2 linked regions of the Xanthocytophaga agilis genome follow. The protein of the gene in region 2 interacts with the protein of the main gene of each other region in a pairwise test. Links are inferred from orthologs where the notes say so. Each region holds a gene or a part of one and is shown on either strand. Other genes may lie near its edges. The genes, in order: QNI22_RS37595 and ung.

Evidence for each region.
Region 1: the proteins of ung (region 2) and QNI22_RS37595 interact in binary tests that used the Escherichia coli proteins (3 or more experiments, as listed by UniProt). The link is inferred for Xanthocytophaga agilis from one-to-one orthologs.

Annotation. Positions count from the first base shown.
Region 1 is NZ_JASJOU010000023.1:15,861-27,815, forward strand. Bases 6,074-8,981 are described here. They hold QNI22_RS37595 (nucleoside-diphosphate kinase), read left to right. Parts: upstream 6,074-7,271; coding sequence 7,272-7,691; downstream 7,692-8,981. Other genes in these bases: QNI22_RS37590 (DHH family phosphoesterase), read right to left, coding at 6,074-6,929; QNI22_RS37600 (M3 family metallopeptidase), read right to left, coding at 8,076-8,981. Also shown: 1-hydroxycarotenoid 3,4-desaturase CrtD, read left to right, coding at 1-1,404; rplU (50S ribosomal protein L21), read left to right, coding at 1,946-2,257; rpmA (50S ribosomal protein L27), read left to right, coding at 2,295-2,573; QNI22_RS37575 (NifU family protein), read left to right, coding at 2,725-3,303; QNI22_RS37580 (DUF1570 domain-containing protein), read left to right, coding at 3,516-4,475; QNI22_RS37585 (FKBP-type peptidyl-prolyl cis-trans isomerase), read right to left, coding at 4,907-5,785; more of QNI22_RS37590, read right to left, coding at 5,907-6,073; more of QNI22_RS37600, read right to left, coding at 8,982-10,145; QNI22_RS37605 (hypothetical protein), read left to right, coding at 10,447-10,602; QNI22_RS37610 (EI24 domain-containing protein), read left to right, coding at 10,719-11,468; QNI22_RS37615 (FUSC family protein), read right to left, coding at 11,481-11,955. UniProt on the Escherichia coli protein: Major role in the synthesis of nucleoside triphosphates other than ATP. The ATP gamma phosphate is transferred to the NDP beta phosphate via a ping-pong mechanism, using a phosphorylated active-site intermediate.
Region 2 is NZ_JASJOU010000004.1:35,163-47,130, forward strand. The notes cover bases 1-2,921. They hold ung (uracil-DNA glycosylase), read left to right. Parts: upstream 1-1,090; coding sequence 1,091-1,753; downstream 1,754-2,921. Other genes in these bases: QNI22_RS13320 (O-methyltransferase), read right to left, coding at 1-461; apaG (Co2+/Mg2+ efflux protein ApaG), read right to left, coding at 527-913; QNI22_RS13335 (hypothetical protein), read left to right, coding at 1,826-2,269; QNI22_RS13340 (tetratricopeptide repeat protein), read right to left, coding at 2,326-2,921. Also shown: more of QNI22_RS13340, read right to left, coding at 2,922-5,220; QNI22_RS13345 (DUF5723 family protein), read left to right, coding at 5,461-7,890; QNI22_RS13350 (energy transducer TonB), read left to right, coding at 8,088-8,408; QNI22_RS13355 (C1 family peptidase), read right to left, coding at 8,622-10,640; QNI22_RS13360 (hypothetical protein), read left to right, coding at 10,937-11,968. UniProt on the Escherichia coli protein: Excises uracil residues from the DNA which can arise as a result of misincorporation of dUMP residues by DNA polymerase or due to deamination of cytosine.

The sequences.
Region 1 (11,955 bases), on a different replicon or contig from region 2:
TTTGAAGCGAATAGTTCTCCAGGTGGTAAACTATCTGAGTTTGAACTGGAAGGCTATCGTTTTGATGCTGGCCCTTCTTTATTTACAATGCCTCATTTTGTAGAAGAGTTGTTCCTAATTGCAGGTAAAAACCCCGCTGATTATATTGCTTATGGTAAACTTCCTGTTATCTGTGAATATTTTTATGAAGATGGTACTCATATACGAGCCTATTCCGATCCTGAAAAGTTTGCAGAAGAAATTGAACAGAAAACGGGACAATCCAAGAAAAGTGTCTTGTCTTATCTAAAACAAAGTGCCTTTAAATACGAAGTAACTGCGAATCTGTTTTTAAAACGATCTCTGCACAAATTATCTACCTGGTTAAATCTGGATGCGATCAGAGGGTACTGGAATCTTCCAAAACTAGATGTATTTCAAACATTAAATGAAGTAAACGAACGCCATTTCCAAGATCCACGTGTTGTGCAGCTTTTTAACAGGTATGCCACTTATAATGGATCTAATCCCTATGAGACTCCCGGAATAATGCATATTATTCCTCACCTGGAATATAATGTTGGCGCTTTCTTTCCAGCCAAAGGGATGTATAATATCACGCAAAGTCTCGTTCGTCTGGCTGAAGATATGGGAGTACTATTTTGCTATAATACCCGCATTAATGAAATTGTTGTGTTAAATAACAAGGCAGTAGGAGTACGTCCTAATAAAATTGATGGTCGGCCAGCACCAACCTATGAATCGTTTGATGTAGTAGTCAGCAATATGGATATTGTAAATACATATCGTAAGCTACTCCCTCATGTTGCAGCACCTACCCGCATATTAGAACAACCTAAATCGAGTTCAGCCTTAATATTTTATTGGGGTATTACCAGATCTTTTTTCGAACTGGACCTGCATAATATATTTTTTAGTAAAGACTATCAGCATGAATTTGATTGTTTGTTTCATAAGCAAACCATTTCCAATGATCCAACCATCTACATCAATATTACTTCCAAGTACAAACCTGATGATGCTCCTTCCGGATGCGAAAACTGGTTTACAATGATTAATGTCCCTAATAATTCCGGTCAGGACTGGGATGGTCTGATAGATGAAGCCCGTCGAAATATTATACTCAAGCTAAGCAGGATTCTGAAAACAGACATAAGTAAACTTATAGCCTGTGAATACATTCAGGACCCCAGAACTATAGAAGCACGAACATCATCCAGTCAGGGTGCCTTATATGGTATTAGTTCCAATAACCGTTATGCTGCATTCCTTCGACACGATAATAAATCTTCTAAGGTAAAGAATTTGTACTTTGTTGGAGGCAGTGTACACCCCGGAGGCGGTATACCCTTATCTCTTCTTTCTGCCAAAATTGCAGCTGGCATGGTTAAGGAACCTATATAGTAGCAACTGTATAGAGGAAATAATTACCCAAAACTACAAGTAATGGAAAATATTGTGCCCATGTAAGAATATTCGCTTTTTTACACATTTTACTCTTACAAAGTCTATAATACTCTTAGAATAACACTACTTTGGCATTTATAGATTGTAGAATTAGATACACAGTATTTATAGAGTTTACTTTTATAAAATAATTTTTCACTCAGATATATGATGTTATAAAATCTGTATAATTATTGTGTAATGCTGGTATAAAAGAACTAGTGTTAAAGTTCTATTTAAATAGTATTCAATAGTATTCAAAGAAGAGCTTACTAAAGAAGGAGATAATTTAATAAGAACATGTAGTAGACGATAGGCAAATAAATTATCTATTAGGCTTCATTTTACTTATCCTTTTATAAGATTGTCAATATAATCATAGTTAAATTGTATACTGTTTAGCTTTCATTATATAAAGTTCAGAATTCTCTTTGCATTTTTCATTGAATCACTTATATTTGCGTCCCAATTTTTAAAACTTTATTCTATTTTATAAATCATGTACGCAATTGTAGAAATCGCAGGTCAGCAAATCAAAGTTGAAAAAGATCGGTTCGTCTATGTTAACAGACTAGATGGAGAAGCCGGCGCTGACTTGACATTTGACAAGGTATTGCTTGTCGATAACGGCGGAGATGTGTCAGTAGGAGTACCGACAGTATCAGGAGCCTCTGTTTCAGCTAAAATTCTGGAACATGTAAAAGGAGAAAAAGTGATTATTTTCAAAAAGAAACGCCGTAAAGGATATCGTAAGAAAAACGGTCACCGTCAGCAATATACCAAGATCATGATCAATGGTATTTCCTTATAATCTTTTTCTGATTTTAAATTCTTAATTATACAAAGAAATGGCACACAAGAAAGGGGCCGGTAGTTCCAAAAACGGTCGCGAATCGCATAGCAAACGCCTGGGTGTGAAAAAATTTGGCGGCCAGGTAGTAAAAGCTGGTAACATCATTGTTCGTCAGCGTGGAACTCAACACCACCCTGATGTGAATGTAGGTATCGGCAAAGACCATACATTATTTGCACTAGTAGACGGTCGCGTTACATTCAGAAAAGGCTTTAAAGGACGTTCTTTCGTTTCTGTTGAGCCTGCTGAAGTAGTTGCCGTAGCAGCTGAGTAATTCAGTTATATAGATAAAAAAGCCGATAGCGAAACCGTTATCGGCTTTTTTATTATCTGCCTTTTTCTGAAAAAGGCAGCATCATTGCAACCATTCTCCTAGTGTGAATGTTGAAAAAGAATATCAATCTATCATTCTAATCTTGAGTGTCATGCTTTCCAGATATGTAAATATTTACACAGAGGCAAACCCTAATCCCAATTCTCTGAAATTTGTAGTTAATTTTATGCTTGTGCCTGAAGGCGTTAGTTTTGACTTTCCGGATGCTAAATCTGCTGCAGAGTCTCCATTAGCGACTGAGCTTTTCAACTTTCCGTTTGTTAGAAGAGTATTTTTTATGAGTAATTTTATCACTATCACCAAGGATGAAGAGACAGAATGGAATAGCGTAATTCCAGATATGAAGCAATTTTTAAAAGAATACTTAGAAGCCAACAAGCCTGTACTTGAAAGCGAAAAAGCAAAAACCAGCCATATTATATTTAATGATGATGATCCTGAGATCGTGAAAAAAATCAAACATTTACTGGATGAATATGTACGTCCGGCAGTCGAATCTGATGGCGGGGCTATCACTTTTCACTCATATGATGATGGAATTGTAAAGCTTTTGTTGCAAGGTTCTTGTAGCGGATGCCCATCTTCTACTCTTACGTTAAAATCCGGGATAGAAAATTTACTTAAACGTATGCTCCCTGAAATTAGAGAGGTAGTAGCTGAAGGCGCATAAAAACCATTAGTAATCAACAAGTTAACCACAAAATAATAAAGCCTGGATGTATCTATAGCCCATAGACATATCCAGGCTTTGTCATTTGTTAAAGGTTTACTAACCAATGTATTATTCATTTAAAAACTGAAGTGCAATTAAGCAAAATAGCTGGTAATTATGTAATGTGAAATTACAGCAGACTATTAGGTGTCTGTTAGGTATTGAAAATTATGAGCGTAGCTATGATTGTGACAAAGTTTTGTAATCATGTTTTAGGGATTATCTGTATTGTATTATCACTAGGTGCTGCACCATCTGGTGTATATTCTCATCCCTCTCTTCCTTTTGAAAAAATTCAGATTAAGTCCAAAAAGCCCAACAGCCCAACAGTTGAGTTGTTGACTCATGAATGTCAGTTAGATCCATTGACACAAAGCAAAATCTACAGAGGGATTCAGTTTCAATACGACTTTTATGCACAACACCTTGGCTATGATTTTAGCAGTAACCTGGTTGTACGTATACGTATTTTCAGAGATGCAGATACCTATCGTGCATTTATAGATGCTAACTACCCTCATATTCCCAAAACATGGATAGGAGTGTATTTATCAGGAGTAAATGAAATCCTGGTAAGCATGGAAAAAGATGAAGATGCCTTTTACAAAAATATCTTTCACGAAACCAGTCACCTTCTATTAACAGATAAAGTAAAAAACTGTCCAAATTGGCTGAATGAAGGCCTGGCTGAATATTTTGAGTTCATGGAGATTGAAGGAGAAGAAGTTATAATCCACCCTCAGGTTATTAAAGATACACGTATTAAGAATTGGTTAAGCAATCATCGTATGCCAGATCTGCTCTCATCTATTTCCATGACAAACAAAGAGTGGAACTTTAATGACAATGTTTCTGAAACAGATGAACCCCGCACCTTAGGATGGTCTGTAGCATACTTTATGATGTCAAATCAACAAGGGCAGGACTGCATCAAAGGTTTGCTTAGTCATCTGGCTAAAAATTCCCGTGATACACAAGCATCTGTTCAGGCAATAGATATGAGCTATCCAGGAGGAAGTAAAAAGTTGGTACAAGACTGGAAAGAATGGATCCCTCAAGAACACCTGAACCATGAATATCTGGTTTCGCCTGAAGAAAACCAAACTCAGACAGCTCTTATAAACGAATAAGGTTTACACTAAAGAAAAAGCCCATACATGTATTGTATCATGTATGGGCTTTTTCTTTAGTGTAATTGAGTCATCTCGAACTTTGAAGAGAAACTTACCTATCCGAATAATGCATACGATATTCACTACACAGAAGAACTTACGTTTAATTCACGACAGGCAAGATATTGCTTGTCGTGAATTCCCATCAAAAAATAGTTTGTAGTGAGCTGTAATCAAAATAAAAAATGCTGTGAATACTATGCAAAATGTCTGTTGACTAATAATATTGTCTTGCCCTTGTTAAAAAATAGGTTGACATGAACTATGCGCAGACTTAAAACTTTATTCCAAAACATTCAATTGCTTTTCATACAATTTGAGATAGGTCATATTTACAAAAAAAGGCTCATACGTGTATGAGCCTTTTTTCTATTGCAGATAGTATAGTACTATTGAGCAGATACTACTGTTACTTCAAATACTAAAGGTGAATAAGGAGGTATACCTGTTGTTCCAGATTCTTTATACCCTAAAGAAGAAGGCATCATAAAAACAGCAGTTTCCCCTGTTTTCATCAGCTTTAATGCCTCTGTAAAACCTGCAATCAGACCTGAATTGGTTAGATAGAAACTGGAATTTTGTCCTGCTGGAGTTTGGTCAAAAATCTGACCATCTAAGAACGTTCCCTTGTATGTTAGCGTTGCCTGTGATTTACCATTAACTGCAGTGCCGGAAGGGTTCTTTTTCTTAAAATAAGCATACAAGCCTGTTTGAGTCTTAACTACACTATCTTCAGGAAACTTTTTACGGGATATATAATCCTGTAATGCTTCATCCTCTGTTTGTACAGCAATAAGCTTCAAATCAAAAACTAATACAGAATAGGAAGGTACAACTCCATTATAGGCAGCATTTGACCCAAATCCCAGGTAGAATGGTATAATAGCAATAGCACTATCTCCCGTCTTCATGTAACCTGCTACTTCCTCGATACCAGGAATCACATAATTACCACGATAAGGAAATCTCAGAAACTCATCAGGCTTATACCTTGCAGTATCGAAAACAGTTCCATTAGTCAGTTTTCCAACGTATGCCATTACAATCTGACTACCTGTAGCGGGAGCTTTTGCACCAGAATTATAATTAGTAACTTTATAACGAAGACCAGAACTTGATGCTTGGACCTGTAAGTTTTTATTAGTGATATACTGTTGAATAATTTGTTCATTGCTCTTCACATTATTCTCATATGTGTTATCACCATTCAATGAACAAGCTTGTAAAAGCAAAATTGCGGCTAAAAAAAGGTAACTAATCTTTTGCATAAACTAAAGTAAGAAGGTTGGTTGCAAAGTAGACACTCTAAATCATAATTTGGTTGCATTACAAATAAGAACTATTCACAAAAATCATTTTAGCTCTGGTCATCAGTACCTTGCCTTACGACTATTTATCGGAAACAAACAATTCCTGTTTATATTGAGGGACCACATCCAGAAACTTTTGTATCGTCTCTTTTAATGACACAAGAGATCTTCCACCTGCAGCATTTTTATGCCCTCCCCCATTGAAATACTTACGGGAAAATTCATTTACAGAGAAATTCCCTACTGAGCGGAATGAAATACGAATCATCCCTTCACGTTCAGTAAAAAGTGCAGAGAATACAATATTTTCAATAGACAAACCATAGTTTACCAGTCCTTCCGTATCACCTGTCTGCGAGTGATATTTATCCAATTCATCAGCACTAATAGCAAAATAAGCAATTCGATATTCAGGTAGTACAATCAATTTATCCTTCAGAGCAAAACCCAAAAACCGCATACGCTCCTCTGTATTGGTATCGTAAATCAGTCGATTTACTTTTGATATCGCTACACCCTTATCTATCAGAGCAGCACATACCAGGTGCACATCCTTCGTAGTATTTGAATGCCGGAAGGAACCTGTATCTGTCATTATACCTGCATACAAGCATTCTGCAATAGACAAGTCTATCTTGTCGGCATCGCCTAGATCTGTGATAAGCTCATAAATCAATTGACAGGTTGCAGCAGCACTGGTTTTACTTAGTGTATAATCTGCAAAAAGCTCTGGCTCCAAATGATGATCTATCAGCACTTTTTTGGCGGAGGAATTTCTTACAATCTCTCCAATCTCTCCAATTCGGTTTAATGAAGGAAAGTCTAAACAAAAAATCATATCTGCATCATGAAAGATTTGCTGAGCAATAGCAGCATTCCCTTCTGCTTCAAAATTGATCACACCTTCATTGCCATCCATCCATTGTAAAAATTTCGGATAATCGGTAGGTGTAATAACCTGAACAGTATGACTTTTCTTTTTAAGATATCCTGCAAGCCCTAATGAAGATCCCAACGCATCTGCATCAGGTTTGGGATGGGTAATGATCGCAATTTTTTTTGGAGAACCGAGGAGTTCCTTAAAAGCCTCAAAATTTTGCATGTCACACAAGAAAAAAGTGAAGAAAACACATAATTTATTTTGAAAAAAGCCTACAAAAATCAGGATAAAAATGGTCTAAACCAAACATGATTTTTATCACATTTATCTCAATCATGCTTTCATCTGGGTTAATAGTATTATTTACTCAATCTACTCCAAATCGTATATACCTCATATTCGCAGTAATGACAAAACACAAGTTAGTACATAAAAAAACACCTGTAAATTTGGCTTACGTACCCCTTTCGGTTAATTTCGCGCCGCAAAACGCTTACACCAGTCAGATAAAATCGGTATAAGCTATAAAATCTTAACTTTTCATTTCCTAATTAATTAATCTTTATGGCAGGAAACCGCACATTTACGATGATTAAACCCGATGCTGTGAAAGACGGACATACGGGCAGTATTTTAAAGATGATTGAAGCCGCCGGGTTCCGGATTGTAGCTTTAAAACTGACTCATCTGACAAGTGAAAGAGCTGGCCAGTTTTATGAAGTTCACAAAGAAAGACCTTTCTATAAAGATCTTTGTGCCTATATGTCTTCCGGAGCTATTGTGGCCGCTATTTTAGAGAAAGAGAATGCGGTAGCTGATTTTCGTAAACTGATTGGTGCAACAAATCCTGCACAGGCAGAAGAAGGTACTATCCGCAAGTTATTTGCAAAATCACTGGAAGCAAACGCGGTACATGGTTCTGACTCTGATGAAAATGCAGAAATTGAAGGCAACTTCTATTTTGCACGTACAGACAAATATTAATATCTGTTTTTGATATAAGTCCTCTTATCAACAAAGAGGACTTTTTATTTCTGATGAGGGATATCCTAGTGATGTCCCTCTCCTTTTTTAGTGATATTACTAGCAATTACTATTGAGATTACTAACAAAACAGCAGTCCCAAAAAAAGCATAACTGAAAGAAGACGGTACTTTACAGCTGCTTAGAGTAGTCATTAATAAAGCAAAAAGAAAAGGGGCTCTTAAATTTTTCATGAGATTATGTTTGTATCGAGATTCATTTCTTGAATTCAGGGCAGCAATTTACACTATTTCCTCATTTGCACCTCTTATATGTAAGAGGTTTTTACATTTTTGTATGTTAGGCATACAAAAATAGACGTATGCCCATTTCAATAATAGGCTTCTAATTAACCAATAGTCCACTCCGTTTCAACAATGCCTTTGGAGAAGGTTCTTGTCCTCTGAAGCGTTTATACAAATCCATTGGAGCCTCACTTCCTCCTTTCGAAAGAATATTTTCCCGAAATGCATCTGCAACCTGACGATTAAAAATGCCTTTTTCTTTAAAGTACTCAAATGCATCAGCATCCAGCACTTCCGCCCACTTATAGCTATAGTATCCAGCTGAGTACCCCCCTGCAAAGATATGTGAGAAGGCAACGCTGGTATTAATCCCTTCAGTTTCAGGAAAAAGACTGGTTTGAAGAATGGCCTGGCGTTCAAACTCAGCTACATCTGAAATAGGTTGCGCATTTCCATGATAAGCCATATCCAGCATACCAAAGCTAAGTTGACGAAGAGTACCATACCCCTCCATAAAGTTAGCACTGGCAATAATCTTTTCAATCAATTCCTGTGGAATTGGCTCATTGGTCTCATAATGACGTGCAAACAAATCTAGAGCCTCTTTTTCATAACACCAGTTCTCCATAATCTGAGAAGGCAGTTCAACAAAATCCCAATAGACATTGGTACCAGAAGTAGAGCCATATGCACACTTAGACAACATGCCATGCAATGCATGCCCAAATTCATGGAAAAGTGTAGTTACCTCTCCAAATGTCAACAGAGAAGGCTTGGTTTCTGTTGGCTTGGTAAAGTTACATACAATGGACACATGTGGGCGAATGTCTTTTCCGTTCAGTATACGTTGATCACGATAGCTTGTCATCCAGGCTCCATTTCGTTTACCTTCGCGTGGAAAGTAATCCGCATAAAAAACGGATACAAAGTTTCCATTATCATCTGTTACATCATAAGCTGTAACTTCAGGATGATAGACTGGAATTTGTTTATTCTCTTTAAAGTTCAATCCAAAAAGCTTATTCGCTACCTTAAATACACCATCAATTACATTCTCCAGCTTGAAATAAGGTTTTAAGATTTCATCATCAATGGCATATTTCTCTTTTTTAAGTTTCTCTGAGTAAAATGCATAATCCCAACGTTGCAATCTCTCTTCAGCAAATCCCTGTGTTTTGGCATATTGCGTTAGCTCCTGCATTTGCTGCTCAGCAACAGGTTTTGCATATTCCAGAAGTTCATCTAAAAAATGAATTACCTTTTTAGGTGCTCCTGCCATTCGTTCTTCTAATACGAAATGCGCATGAGATTCATATCCCAACAGTTGGGCACGTTTATGACGCAATGCAACTATATTTTTAACGATCTCCCGATTATCATTTTCATTTCCTAGAAAAGCCCGTGAGTTATAAGCCATTGCTAACTTTCTGCGTAATTCCCTGTTTTCACCATAAGCCATAAATGGCATATAGCTTGGTGCCTGTAATGTGAAAGCCCATCCACTCTTACCTTTTTCCTTAGCTGCCATCTTAGCTGCCTCTCTTACAAATTCAGGTAAGCCAGCCAGATCTTCTTCATTATCCACTTCCAGCAGAAATGCATTCGTCTCATTCAACACATGCTCTCCAAAGGTAAGCGACAGCTCAGAGATCTTTACATCTATCTCCCGTAAACGAGCTTTATCATCTTCATTCAGGTTGGCCCCATTACGTGCAAAGCCTTTGTAGGTTTTATCCAGCAGGGTTTTTCCTTCAACAGATAAATTCAGTTCATTGCGTTGATCATAAACGGTTTTTATCCGATCAAATAAAACAGCATTCAATCGTATATCGTTTCCATACTCAGATAGTAACGGCGACGCATCCTTTACAATTTTTTGTAGTTCCGGACTTGTTTCAGCAGAGTTCAGATTGAATAATATAGCAGATACCCGATCCACTAATGATCCACTTTGGTCCAATGCAGCAATTGTGTTTTCGAATGTGGGTGCTTCCGGATTATTTACAATAGCATCAATCTCTTTTTTACCTGCTTCAATAGCCTCTTTTAAAGCAGGTAAATAATGTTCGTTCTTAATCCTGTCAAATGGAAAAGTTTCGTGGGGAGTTTGAAAGCTTTCTAATAAAGGATTTTGGGTTGTTTCAAGCTGGGTGTTCTTTATATCAGTCATAGTATTTTAATTAGGTCTTCAGGTTTATATTATACACAAATGAAACAGATTTTTAGGAAACGACCATATATCCCTGTTAGTTCTTAACAAAGAGTATTTTTGTCTCATCATAAAGAAGAATATCAATGTACAGCATATCTATTTAGATATTTTATTTTTTTCATAAAATTTTCTTGAAAACAAGTTTGTAGTTAGTATTGAAATACCGTACATTTGCGCCTCATTTCTGTTTTCTATTTGGACAGAAAGACTAACTTCAGGAAAGTTTACATCGTTTTATAAAATATTAATTGTAGCGAACATGGGAGTTACCAGATTAAAAAGAAAAGAAAAGCGCAATCGTGCGGTTGCTAATAACCGTCAGTCACGTATCAATCAATTGAGCAAAAAGCCAATCATCAAAAATATTGATGTTGAAGCAATTAAGGCTGAATTTGAAGCGAAAGCTGCAAAATAAGGTTTTTCTTCTCAAAAGAACATTCTTAATGAAGGTGGAAACAAGTTTGTTTTCACCTTTTTTATTTTAGTCTATATTCGATCAGAAACCACAACCATCAGAGAAGTATTTACTCCATGAAAGCATTTCTACGCAAGATGCTGGCGGCGATATATGCTTATGCCCAGACATTTTCATTTATCAATCGCCATCGTTTATGGAAGCTTGTATTGATCCCAGCTATTATCTATCTTCTTATCTATGGAGCGTTACTTACTGTTATCATTCTGAACACAAATCTGTTAAGTGATCCTCTTGCTCATTGGATCCATGCAGATACTCTTTCAGGGCCATTGGGAAATCTGGCACGGGGAGTGGTATCCTGGCTAGTCAGGGCTCTTGTTTTCATTCTATACTTTAAGTTATTCCGATATATTGTACTCATTTTATCATCTCCTGCGATTGCATTAATGGCAGAAAAAACGCAGGAAATACTAACAGGAGTAACTCATCCTTTTGATCGGAAGCAATTTATACAGGATGTATGGCGAGGTATCAGGCTTTCTATTCGTAATTTGCTAACCGAATGGTTCATCACTATTCCGCTTTATTTCCTTCTTTTTATTCCTGTAGTCGACTTTTTTATAGGTATCGCTATTCTTCTTATAGAAAGTTATTTTGTAGGTTTTTCCATGATGGATTACCGCAATGAATTTTTGCGTATGTCAGGTAGGGATAGCCGTCTGCTTATCCAGCGAAACAAAAGTATAGCAATAGGGATTGGACTGATATTCTCTCTTTTTTTAGCGATCCCATTTTTAGGAGCATTAGTGGCACCTATGTTGGCAGTAGTGGCGGCAGCCTTGGTGATGGAACAAAAATTCTGAACCAGATTTATTTCATCTCTCGGGTAATGTAACTTCTTTTAAAATACGTTTTAAATCTGTCAGTATGCTTCCCATATCACGCAATACTGGTAGTGATGTGATTGCATGAATCTCGGCCAGACATTGTAGTTGAATCTGCTTCGCCTCTTCGATGCTGTCAGCTAACTTTGTATAGGAAGCTTCTGAGCCAGACACTACGGCTTCTCCATACAAGGCAATACATTGAGCAGTGATCGCAATGGCAGATTTTAGACTTTCAGTAGCCCTACTGTCAGGCTTCCAGGCCATTTCAGTATATAAATCAAAAATAGCTCGCCTTACTCCCCGAATCTGTACTGTTATATGTTCCAGATAACGAACATTCTGGTCTAATTCTGTTAATCTCTTTTTGACATGGGAAAGAAACGGAGTATAGCGTAATGCCTTTTCAGCTGTACGTGCAGCAAGAATAGCAGCCTCTGTTTTCTCTACCAACACTGCAATGGTT
Region 2 (11,968 bases):
ATGTGAGAGCAATTGAGTTTTTCGAACCGTTGCCGGGATAAAGCTGCCAGTCCCGGATCTCCTTCAAATGTATATAGTTGCGCATGTTTACATCCGTGAGCCAGATAAAGTGTGGTAGTACCTAAACAAGTACCCAGATCAAAAATGGTAGAAGGTTGAAAGTAGTTTACTAGTCTGAATAGAAGTTGTGCCAGACTGGGAGATTTCTCTGAATGACGGGCTAAATCTCTGATTTTACGCTGCTTAGAGGCATTTACTCTTGATCCTGCTCCAAAATCCCTGATTGTGATACTTTCCTGAGAAGTTAAAAGATCCATTCTGGAGTCTTCCAGCGTTTCAAAACAGTAATAGGGTTTGGTATTGCGTATAACCTGATTGTAAAGCTGAAAGACGAATGGAGAATGAATGGCATGCGCATTCCCGGAACGTAACCAGAATTGCAGATATCGTAAAAAAATCAAAACAGAGAATATATTAAATGCTAAAGAATATAAGGTGCAAAGAAATTAAATTTTAGCATTTATACCTAGTTAAGACGATAGGGAACTACCATCGTAAATTCTGGAATACGAACCCGGAATTGTTTGCCATCTACAATTCGTTCCATCAGATACGTTCCTTTCATTTTACCAATATTGGTTTTTAGATTACAACCAGATACATATTCATGAGTCTCTCCTGGCTCTAATACTGGTTGCAGACCAATTACTCCTTCTCCTTCTACCTCGCGGATAGATCCGTTGGAATCATGAATATGCCAGTGACGGCGAAGCAATTGTACTGTGTATTCGCTACAATTTTCAATACTGATTTTGTAGGTAAACACATAATGCTCCTGAGCCGGGCTTGAATATTCAGGTTGGTATTCGGTTGCTACCGTAACTTTTACACCTTCCGTAATTTCAGTAACCATATTTCTATTGTTTCGTATTTACTTCAAAAACGGTTAAATATACACATTTGTTTTTTATTTTCGTAAATCTCCATCCTAAAAACTCTTCGCTATAGTTTCTCACAACAAAAAAGATACTATTTTCGGGTGTTTATTAAGATACGTTACTTTAACTTTTATTTTTAACTATTTTGACCTATGGACGTTAAGCTTGAACCTTCCTGGAAAAGCCATTTAGAAGCAGAATTTACAAAACCTTATTTTACAAAGCTGACTAACTTTGTAAAGGATGAATATGCCAACCACACTATTTATCCTGCTGGAAATAAAATATTTTATGCATTTGAAGCCACTCCATTTGACAAAGTAGAGGTAGTGTTATTAGGACAAGATCCTTATCATGGAGCTGGACAGGCTCATGGACTTTCCTTTTCTGTAAATGATGGTGTTACAACGCCTCCATCTTTACATAATATATACAAAGAAATAAGAGACGATCTGGGAAAACCCATTCCTAAATCGGGTAATCTAACACGTTGGGCAGAGCAAGGTGTATTATTGCTAAACGCCACATTGACTGTACGAGCTAATACAGCGGGATCACATCAGAAAAAAGGGTGGGAAGAATTTACAGATGCTGCTATAAAAGCTCTGTCAGACCAGAAAGAAAATCTTGTATTTCTTTTATGGGGGGCTTATGCACAGAAGAAAGGAGCTATTATAGATGCATCCAAACACTTGGTGTTAAAGGCTGCTCACCCATCGCCGTTTGCTGCTGATAAGGGCTTTTTTGGCTGTAAACACTTCAGTCAGGCCAATGCCTATTTAAAAGAGCATGGTAAGAAGGAGATAGATTGGTAAAATGGCATTGTTTTTGGTCTGACTAAATTTGTGAGGCCAAAACAACACTCAATTTAATAGTATACACTATACATGGAAAACAAAAATTTAACCCTTGTAAGATCTTTTATTCGAAACCACCGCTATCGTCTTCTGATGGTAGGATTGCTATTTATGTATAGCTGTAATCTACTGGATGAGGAAGTTCTGAATTCCAGAAAAGCATTTATTGGTAGTTACACTATCCAGCAGAAATGTGGGAGTTCTCAGGATTCCTATACTCTGAGAATTACAGAAGGGTCATCCAATAGTGAAATATTGTTATCAAATGTTGAGCCATTCGGAGATGAAATTATTGCTACTGTATCTGGTAACATTTTGACTATATCCTCTCAAAGTGTTCGTTTAAAGGGGCAAACTTCTTCTGCCACAGTTTCCGGATCAGGTACACTTACAGATGGAAGTATCATTGAGATTAACTTTGAGTATGACTTTGGTGGAACTACCAGTTGTGGTGCCAATGGGTATAAACTATAAATTGGAAAAGCATTCTACTCCATAATTAGTTATCGGAGTGGAATGCTTTTGTCTTACTAACTATTCGGAAAATACATTTTTTTTAGTTTGACATATTCAGAATAGGTCGATCCTGAACGAACTGACCGGAGCAGATCTTCTTCTTTTCGCAACGCAGAATACTCTAATTTACGGCTCTGGAATGCCTTTTTCAACCACTGGATTGCTTCCTGTGGTTTATTTTGTTCAGATGCCAGACAAGCCATTCCCAATAATACAAATCCATCAATTTTATTCAGACTATAGGCTTTCTGTAGATGTTTGGCAGCTGCATTGGTTTGTTTTTTATGTAAATGTGCTAAACCATAGTAGGTGTAAAACTTAGGATTAACCTCATTGGGATTTTTTACAGCGTAAAGAATAAAATCCTGTAATGCCTCTTCTATTTTGTTCTGATGATAAAAGCTAACGCCCCGCAGGTAGCGTGTGTCTTTAATGGTTTGTTCATTATCCAGTGCCAGAACCTGGGTAAATGCTACAATGGCATCATTGTATTTCTCTGCCTTTAATGCCGACATACCATAGGTATATTGGTACGGCAAATAATTGGGTTTTTGTCGCACTGCTCTACTTAATGCTTCTGCGGCATTCGTATATTGTTTTAAGGCCTGATAGGCAATACCTCGCTGATAATAGGCTTCTGCATATAATGGATCGTAGGTAAGGGACTGATCTGCACTTTGTACAGCATTTGCATAGGCCTGTAACTGATTCTGGCATTTAGCCACCTCTGCATACAATTCTGCCAGATTTTGTTTGAGAGAAGCATCTACCTGCATTTTTTTCTGCTGATTCTGATAAACAGGTAAAAGCACCTCTATCAACCGCTGATAATTAGCAGTAGCCTGAGTAATCTGATTCATGGCTAAAAGGACATCTCCTATGCTTTTGTAAACATCCAGATAGGTGTTGTTATATTGCAGGGCAGTATTAAAGTTTGCAAGAGCTTCTTTATTTTGTTTTAATTGCATCAGAGCAAGTCCTTTTTTATAGTACCCTTCACTGTTACGGCTATTGGCGAGAGTGGCTGTATTGTAATATTCCAGTGCCTTTTTATAGTCCTTTTTTTCATAATAGGAATCACCACGGGAAATCCAGACACTGTTATTGTTAGGATCTAATGCTAATGCCAGTGTAAACATATTATCTGATTTTTTGGTATCGCGGTTACGAAGGGCTGTCGCACCTATATTATGGTATTCATTACTTTTTGCTCGTAGAAAACGTACTGTGAGACTATCTGCACCTCCCAGTTTTTGTGCTTTCCGGAAATCTGCTGCTGCTTCGTCAATTTTTTGCTGATCTGCAAATGCAATACCTCGTTGATAGTAGGCTTCTGTATAGGTTACATTGAGATTCAAGGCTTGTGTATAGCTGCGTCGGGCCGCCTCAAGATCATGATTCCGATATTCAAGCAAACCTTTTTGCAAATGATACAACGGATTGTTTGGTGCAAGCTGAATAGCCTTGTCGTAATCTGCTACTGCTTGTTTGGTTAAGCCTAGTTGTTCTTTGAGACGTGCTTTCTTTAGATAATACTTGGCTTCATTAGGAAAGATTCGGGTGGTAATATAATCATAATCTATAACAGCCTTGTCTAACTCTTTGCGGTTTTCATAGTAAGTTGCACGAGTCAGGTATGCATCCAGATACAGAGGGTCTAGCTGGATGGCTTCTGAAAAGTCATCCAGTGCTTTGGTGTATGCATTACGTTGGGAAGACCGAACATAACATTGTGCGCGCAACAGATACAAATCCGGATAGTCTTTAATTATTTTCTGTTTGTTTTTCTGACGGATAAGTTCATCACAATCGTTGATGGCTTCTGCAATATGGCCCGTCTCTATTTTGGTACGTATCGGTACAATTTCACTGATACGGTTGGTAAGCAAACTGATTTGTGGTTGAATACGGGCTGATGCTTCAGGCTGAGCTTCAAGTGCTTTTCTATAATAAGTTAACGCATCGTCGTAACTGCGACTTTTTTGATAGAGTTCTGCTGTTTGGATAAGAGTCTCTAATCGATTCTTGAAATCCCGTTCAATTTTCTGAATCTGAAGACGAGGCAGAGGTGCAAAACTATTGTATTCAATGGCTTTGTGATAGGCATCTAAGGCAGTCTGATAATCATTGTTCTCCATTGCTGTATTGGCAATACGTATAGCGTCATTATAGGCTGCTTCTTTTGCCTTTTTTTCTTCTTCTGCACGTGCCAGTGCTACTTTGTCTACAGCTTCTTTGACTGCAATCTGGTTATCAGAAGCTTCTTTATTGCCCAACACAATGGGTTGATCTTCACCACTGGTCACAATGACATTATTCTCTTTTGTATCAAATGGTTTCTTGGGATCGTAAAACGTAATGCCATAAATAAAGGCTTTCCACCGGTTGCCATTTTTCTCAGCCCGGATGGTTGCCTGGCGTGTCTGAAGTTTGTAGGGAGAACTTTTTTTTGTGTTCTGGCCTTTGAATTCACAGTCAAATACGAGTTTCACATAATAATAATCTTTCTTTTTTACATCAGAAACCCGGATATTAGAAAAAATAATGGAAGGATCAATACTCTTGCTATAGTAGATATCGAGGGTATGAATGTATTTATCTACAGGTAGATCTTTAGTCTTATTCAGATGGAAGTCGGGATCGGTATCATCTTCTATGACAACTGTTTTATCATAGAAGATCTGGTTGCGGGCGTTGGGAGTATAACTTTTCTCAATTACATCTGCCAATTCGTTAGGGGCATTGTCAGAAAAAGTTACAAAGTTGAGCAATTGCTCTAGTTCGCTGATTGCATTCTTGGCCTGATAACTGATTTCGCCGGTTTCTTTGACACTCAGCTTAGTCTGAGCTGTAGAACAGACCGAAAATAAATAAAAGGGAATAAGGAGTATATAGAATAAATACTTCATACCTGGTTATGTAAATGGTTTCTTGTATACCTTCATTCAGAAAGTATGCTGGAAATAAAACAGCCTTTGACTGCAGATATACCGGATAATGATCAAAAGTATACAAAATAGTATACCTGACAATTTCTTTGTGCTTACGTTACAATATAAAATAGAACTAATCATTACCTTACTAGTTCATTCATAGAGTCTTCGGAATAAAATATTTTTCAACCTACAGATTACTTGTTGCATACCAATATGTTAAAAAAAGTACCGTTCCTCATTTTTATTTTTTGTATCACAGTCAACTGTTCGTGGGCACAACAGCTACTTGGAATCTCCAATAGTAATTATGCAGGTGTAAATGGCCTCTATCTGAATCCTTCATCTATTGCAGATTCCCGTTACGGTTTTCATCTCAATCTGGTTACAGTGCAGGGAAGTATAACCAATAACTATTACAGATACGATTCGCCCTATTCATTGCTGAAGCTAGGTATTGAACGGTTTAAAGAACCCTATAATCTACAGCCAGAGTATTATACAGATGCCAATAATAATCATACAAAGATGTTTAACATCCGAGCTAATGTATACCTGCCTTCTTTGATGATTAAGCTAAGCCCCAGGCATAGCATTGCAGTGACTAACAGAATGCGGGGAAGTTTTGAGGCTACCAATCTAACCTCCTTTGTAGCAGAAGATTTTAAAAATAACAATCTGACTCTGTTAAGCTTACTAAGCAATGGGAGCTTGTTACGGATTAATACCAATATGTTTCGGGAAACGGGTCTGACATATGCCCGTGAAATATGGTCGGAAGGAAAACATTACCTGAAAGGTGGTATTACACTTAAATATCTTCAGGGAATTTATTCATCCAGTCTGTATTCCAATACACTTCAGTCGCAGTTCTCTACTGTAAATAATGAACCGGTGCTACATGTCATCAATGCAGATATTGGTTATCACTATAGCCAGGCGGAAGGTTACCCTCCTGTAGATGAATTTGTAGATGCAGCCTTATGGAAGACAAAAAATGGAAAAGGCTTAGGTGCAGATATTGGATTTACCTATGAGTATAGACCAGATGTAGAGAAGTATCGCTATAAGATGGATGGGAAGGATGAACTGGATGGATTACAAAATAAATACAAATATCGTATAGGTATTTCTCTTCTCGATATTGGAGGGCTTCGATACAATACCAATTACAATGATTCTACTGCATCTGCATCCTATACTATTAGACGGACAGATGTAGATTTATCACAACAGGAGCTGGAAAATTCTACACTGGATAATTTTTACCCCGTATTGAACCGAGGACTTGCCGTGGGCAATGGTGACCAGAAAAACGGATTCCGGACCAAGTTACCTACAGCTTTGCATCTGAACTTTGATTATAAGATAAAAGACAAGTTATATGTAAATGCTGCCTGGATTCAGTCACTGCGTACCCGAAAGGCGATAGGAATGCGATACAATTCTCAGTTTGCCGTTACCCCACGTTTTGAAACAAAACATTTTGAGTTTGCATTGCCACTGGCGTTGATAAATGACTACCAACAGGTTACACTAGGAGCCATGATGCGGGTAGGTTCATTCTTTTTTATTGGATCAGACAATTTACCTGGATTGGTCAATCTGGGACGCCCGTACGGAATGGATGTGTATGCAGGGATTATCATTGCAGGTTTGCATCATAAGAAGAAAGACAAGGACAATGATGGTGTTTCTGATAAGCTGGATATCTGTCCGAATTTTCCGGGTGTATGGGAATTTAAAGGATGTCCTGATACAGATGGGGATGGCATTGAAGATAAAGTGGATAAATGTCCTACAGAGCCCGGTAGTAAGGAAATGGGTGGTTGTCCGGATCGGGATGGCGACAGGATCATGGATTCTCAGGATCGTTGCCCGGATGAGGCTGGTTTGGAAAAAAATGGAGGTTGTCCGGATTCTGATTCTGATGGTGTAATAGATAGAGAGGATGAATGCCCGTTATTGAAAGGGCCTGCAGCTTTGAAAGGGTGTCCGGATACGGATGAGGATGGTATTCCTGACAAAGATGACCGTTGTCCAAATGAAAAAGGGCAAAGTAAGTTTAACGGATGTGCCGACACTGATGGAGACAATATTGCCAATCCGGATGACGCTTGTCCGGATCAGGCTGGAACGCCTCGTTTCAATGGCTGTCCGGATCGGGATGGAGATACTGTACCGGACAAAGATGATCGTTGTCCGGATACCTATGGGTCTCCTCAGAATGCAGGTTGTCCGGTAGAAGCAAAGCCTGCTGATCCAACACGGGTAGAAATTAAGTTAACACAGGAAGAGCAGGCTGTATTGAATGAAGCATTCGATAATCTGGAATTTGAAACAGGCAAATCTGTTATCAAGGTAGCTTCTTACCAAAGTCTGGATGAACTGGCCGATCTGCTGATCAGTAAGTCTACTTACCGGATGCTGGTATCTGGTCATACAGACAATGTAGGAAATGCAGCCACTAACCTCAAACTGAGCAAGGCTCGTGCTGACGCTGTGAAAAAATACCTGACTCGTAAAGGTGTAAAAGCTGATCAGATCATTACAGAGGGTTTTGGTTCCCGTAAGCCTTTAGTCAGTAATGCCACGCCTGAAGGACGTCAGCGCAATCGCCGGGTTGAGATGAAAATTATTAAGTGATAAATTAAATGAGAGATAAGAATCCTTCTTACCTCTCATTTAATTTATGTATATATAGGACTATGAAGATGTTTTTTACTTGTTTAGTAGTTCTATCGGTGACTGTAATTATAGGAACTGTAGGATATGCACAAACTTTCAAAGTCCAGCAGGATAGAAAATGTATAATGACTTTGGATGAGACTTGTCAAATCTATGTGTGTACATTACCTGATAAGTTTCCTGAATTTCCGGGTGGTGTCGGTGAAATGTTAAGCTTTATGCAGAAAAATGTACGAACTAGTAAAGAAAATGATGGCTCACAGTCTAAAGTCTATCTATCATTTATTGTTACAGAGACAGGTAAAATAGAATGTTTGAGGATTGTCAATAAAACGACTCAAGAGTATTCGATCATGGATAAAGATGTGTTGCAGGAAATGGCAAAAATGCCCAACTGGATACCTGCTCAATGCAATGGTACAAATGTAGCTGCTCTATACTCTTTGCCTATAACTATATGCTTGGCTAATCAATAATGAGTTAACGAAAATAAAATCTAATAGGAACGAGAAGGGTTTTGATAATCTATCAGAGTTCTGATGTAGTAAAAAAATATCAGAGCTCTGATATAAATAAAATCTAATCAGGATTCTGATATTTATCTAACACAATCAGAATCTTGGTTCGTATTTTATCTTACAACTTTATTGTCAGCATTGATTCATAAGAAAATGTAATCAGAATTCTGATCAGGATTGCTGAAACAGCTTGATACGTTTTTCCTGTAAGGAAGAGGCTGATCGGTTAATAATCAATTTCTCGCCGTGTAACTCCCTTTGCCCCAATATCCGAGCCAGTGTCGCATTCACTGTTGGCAGATCATCGTCAAAGGCTCCATGTGCTCTGGCTGTAGAGTGATCAGGCGAACCGTCTGGTGCAGTATTAGGAGATAGTATCCAGTCTGCTCCTTTTTGAGAAAAAAGTTTAAGCAATTCAGGATCTTGCTGAATCCATTTTTCCATACCCAGCAAGGGCGTACCACTTTCCTTATCTTTTAGGAACCACGGTATATGCATTTTATCTTCCAGTGCATTGGAGACAAGGTAAAGCAAAGACTTATGGTAAATATTTGCACAATGATCATCCTGTTCTACCTGGTCTGTTAGGGTAAAGAGTGCAAACCTGTTTACTGTTTTGTTTTTTATAGCAGGTAGATAGTTCTCTTTGAAAACATCTATGGTACAGGCGGGAGCCCAGAGTGTACAGGAGGCTATTTTTAACCCGTAGCCAGTTTGCCCTCTCATAGGGCCGGAATTAATCTTTCCTTTGCTTGTGAGAAGGCGTATAATTGGGGCATGAAAGATACTACCTGCACTATGACCCACAAGATGAATTTCAAAGTCCTCTTCGTATTTATCAGCCAGGTGCTTGATATGCTCTAATGCAAGATATGCTCCTCCTTTGGTTTGTGTAGTAGCTAACAGGGCATTCTCTTTCATTTCTTTCCATTGGGCTTTTCCTGTTAACGTTCGTGCGAGAGGTTCAAGAGCGTCATCCAGACGATCCAGCATAAAATCTTTGGCACTATCCAGCCAGCCTTCTGGTTTGCGTTGTTGCAATGCATCTTTGAGAATATTGGTAATGGTACTCCATATATCTGTGTGCCAGATAAAAGAAACCGGATAAATTTCTTTTTCCAGTAAGCTGGGTCTATAATCGGCAAGGCGCTGAACAGCTCCACTTTCACTTACCAGTCCGCCATGTGCATAGAGTAACAATCGTTTTTTTGCCCACTTTGCAGTCACCCGTGGAAAATCATCTTCGAAAATTGCCTTTACCTCAGCTTCAGACGTACCAAAGTTTCCTCCTGGATTTAACAGACCATTGTTTCCCAGACTGATAATGTGTGGACGGAGATCGGCATAGGAGTAAGCTTCTGACTTACCAGCAGCAGCTGAATGACTGATGGCTGTAGATAAAGCTTTTTTCAGAATAACAGGTGCACCTAATCGTGCTACCCAGACATCTGTACCATTTTCCATCCAGTCATCATAGGTGATAAGTCCAAAACCTTTCTGTCCCCAGTCTTCTCCCCATGAGTTCTGAATCCAGAATCCTTTTTCATCATAAGCTACAATAGCAAAGGCATGGCCTCCAACCGGAAATACATCTTCATAGGGAATAATTCCAGTGGTTGTATCAACTTCACGCCAGCCGGAATGTACCTTCGCAGTTGCATACAGAATCCCTACCTCTGCCATGGCTGCATGCATAGCTACCAGATCTTTGTGATTTACGCGATAATAGGCTCCCAGTGGTCTGCGTAATGCATCAGATGTGCGTTCGTCTGTAAGCCGGAACTCGGTTTCTTCTTTTTTGTAAGGCCAGCATTCATCACTGCATACACCATGTTTGTACCAGCCTTTCATGGCTCCTCTTGCACTGGAACCTGCATACTGTTCTCCTGGCCATTCATCATATCGTTTGGCCATTTCGTAGAGCATGCGTGGGCTTACTGACTTAGGATCTGGAACAATTTTTCTTCGACGAAGAAGATAGTTGGCTACCGTAGCCAGCCCGAAACCTGTGCAAGCTCCTTCTTTCCCCTGATCCAGTATCGGTATATTCCATTGTTTATATTCATCGAGACTAATTTTCGTAGGAACTTCGTATAAATTGGCTTCGTACATTTTGTCACGAAAGTCCAGTGTATCCGGACGTACATCCAGTGTCTGGTCCGGAGTGGGTTTTTGGGTAGAGTCGGCCATAAAATTCAGAGTGTGAGATTCGTAAAAAATAGATAGTGAAAAATAGTATTGTCACAGTTAGAATCTCCTGAATGTATAGTTTTCCTTAACGTAAATCAATACTTTGTTTTGAGATATCCATCCAAATAAGGTCGTTTAAAAGATTTATTCTTAATTTCTTCAACAATTGGGTCACCTTGCTCTACCCAAATCCATAAATATTTATACTTGAATACGCTTTGTTAACTACATTCTATATTACAACATGTAATCAGGAAAAAAGAAGATAAGCAACAATGTGATTAGGTTACAAAACTATGGACAATAAAGAAGTGATAAAGTCAAAACCAGACCTTGGTACAATTCTAATTTGTCTTCTTCCTCTCGCTCTATTTTTATCATTTGCTGTGATTTTGATAAAAAGTGCAATGTCTTATGACTCACTCAGCTATCCGGATCTTATAGCTGGATGTTTCTTTGGCCTTGTAAGCATTTTACTTATTAACTATGTCCTCAAATTTGATATACTTATCTTAGAAGAGGATAAGTTACAAACCAAGTCACTGCTAGGCTATACTAAAAAAGTAGTTTACCTACGAGAGATAACCAGCTATATAGCGATAGATAAGGAAGATAAATATTTTAAATGGCAAGAACTTACCATCTATTCAAATGAAACTGAGTACTGCATATCTTCTATGCTATATCCAAAGCATTATGCAATTATTAAAGAGGTTCTGATTGAACAGAAGGTAAGAGATCAGAAAGCAGAAGTAAAATATCTTCATGGTAGACTCAAATATGTAGAGTTTTTTTGTCTATTCTTTATGTTTACTACGACAATACTTTGTATGTATTGGTCATGGCGTTCATATAAGGATTCAACTACAAAACTATCAGATAGGGAGTTAACTACCATTTCCAGTACTTTACTGAATAAAGCAGAAATAAAAACACATGGAAGGAGTCCTTCTACGATAGAAATTGAACTGGAAGAATATCCTGATTTTCTATTTGAGATTGGAGGAAGTGCCTTCTCTGCAATGGCTATTCATGACTATGCATCCACTGTAAAAACCGGGGATACGTTATTTCTGAAAATATTGACGGAAGACTATCAAAACATTATAAAAAAAGAAAAATTAACAGATCTTGAAGGCAAAAAGAATTCTCCCAGATACATTAGTGTGTATGGTCTTAATGACCAGAATTACATTTACCTATTGCTGGATGAGTATAATAAAGAGCATAGAACAGATTTAATTATTTCAATCTGGATGGGAGCTATAGTAGGGATATGTCTTTTGGGGTTAGATATTTATCTGCTGGTAAACAGAAAGAAAATATTT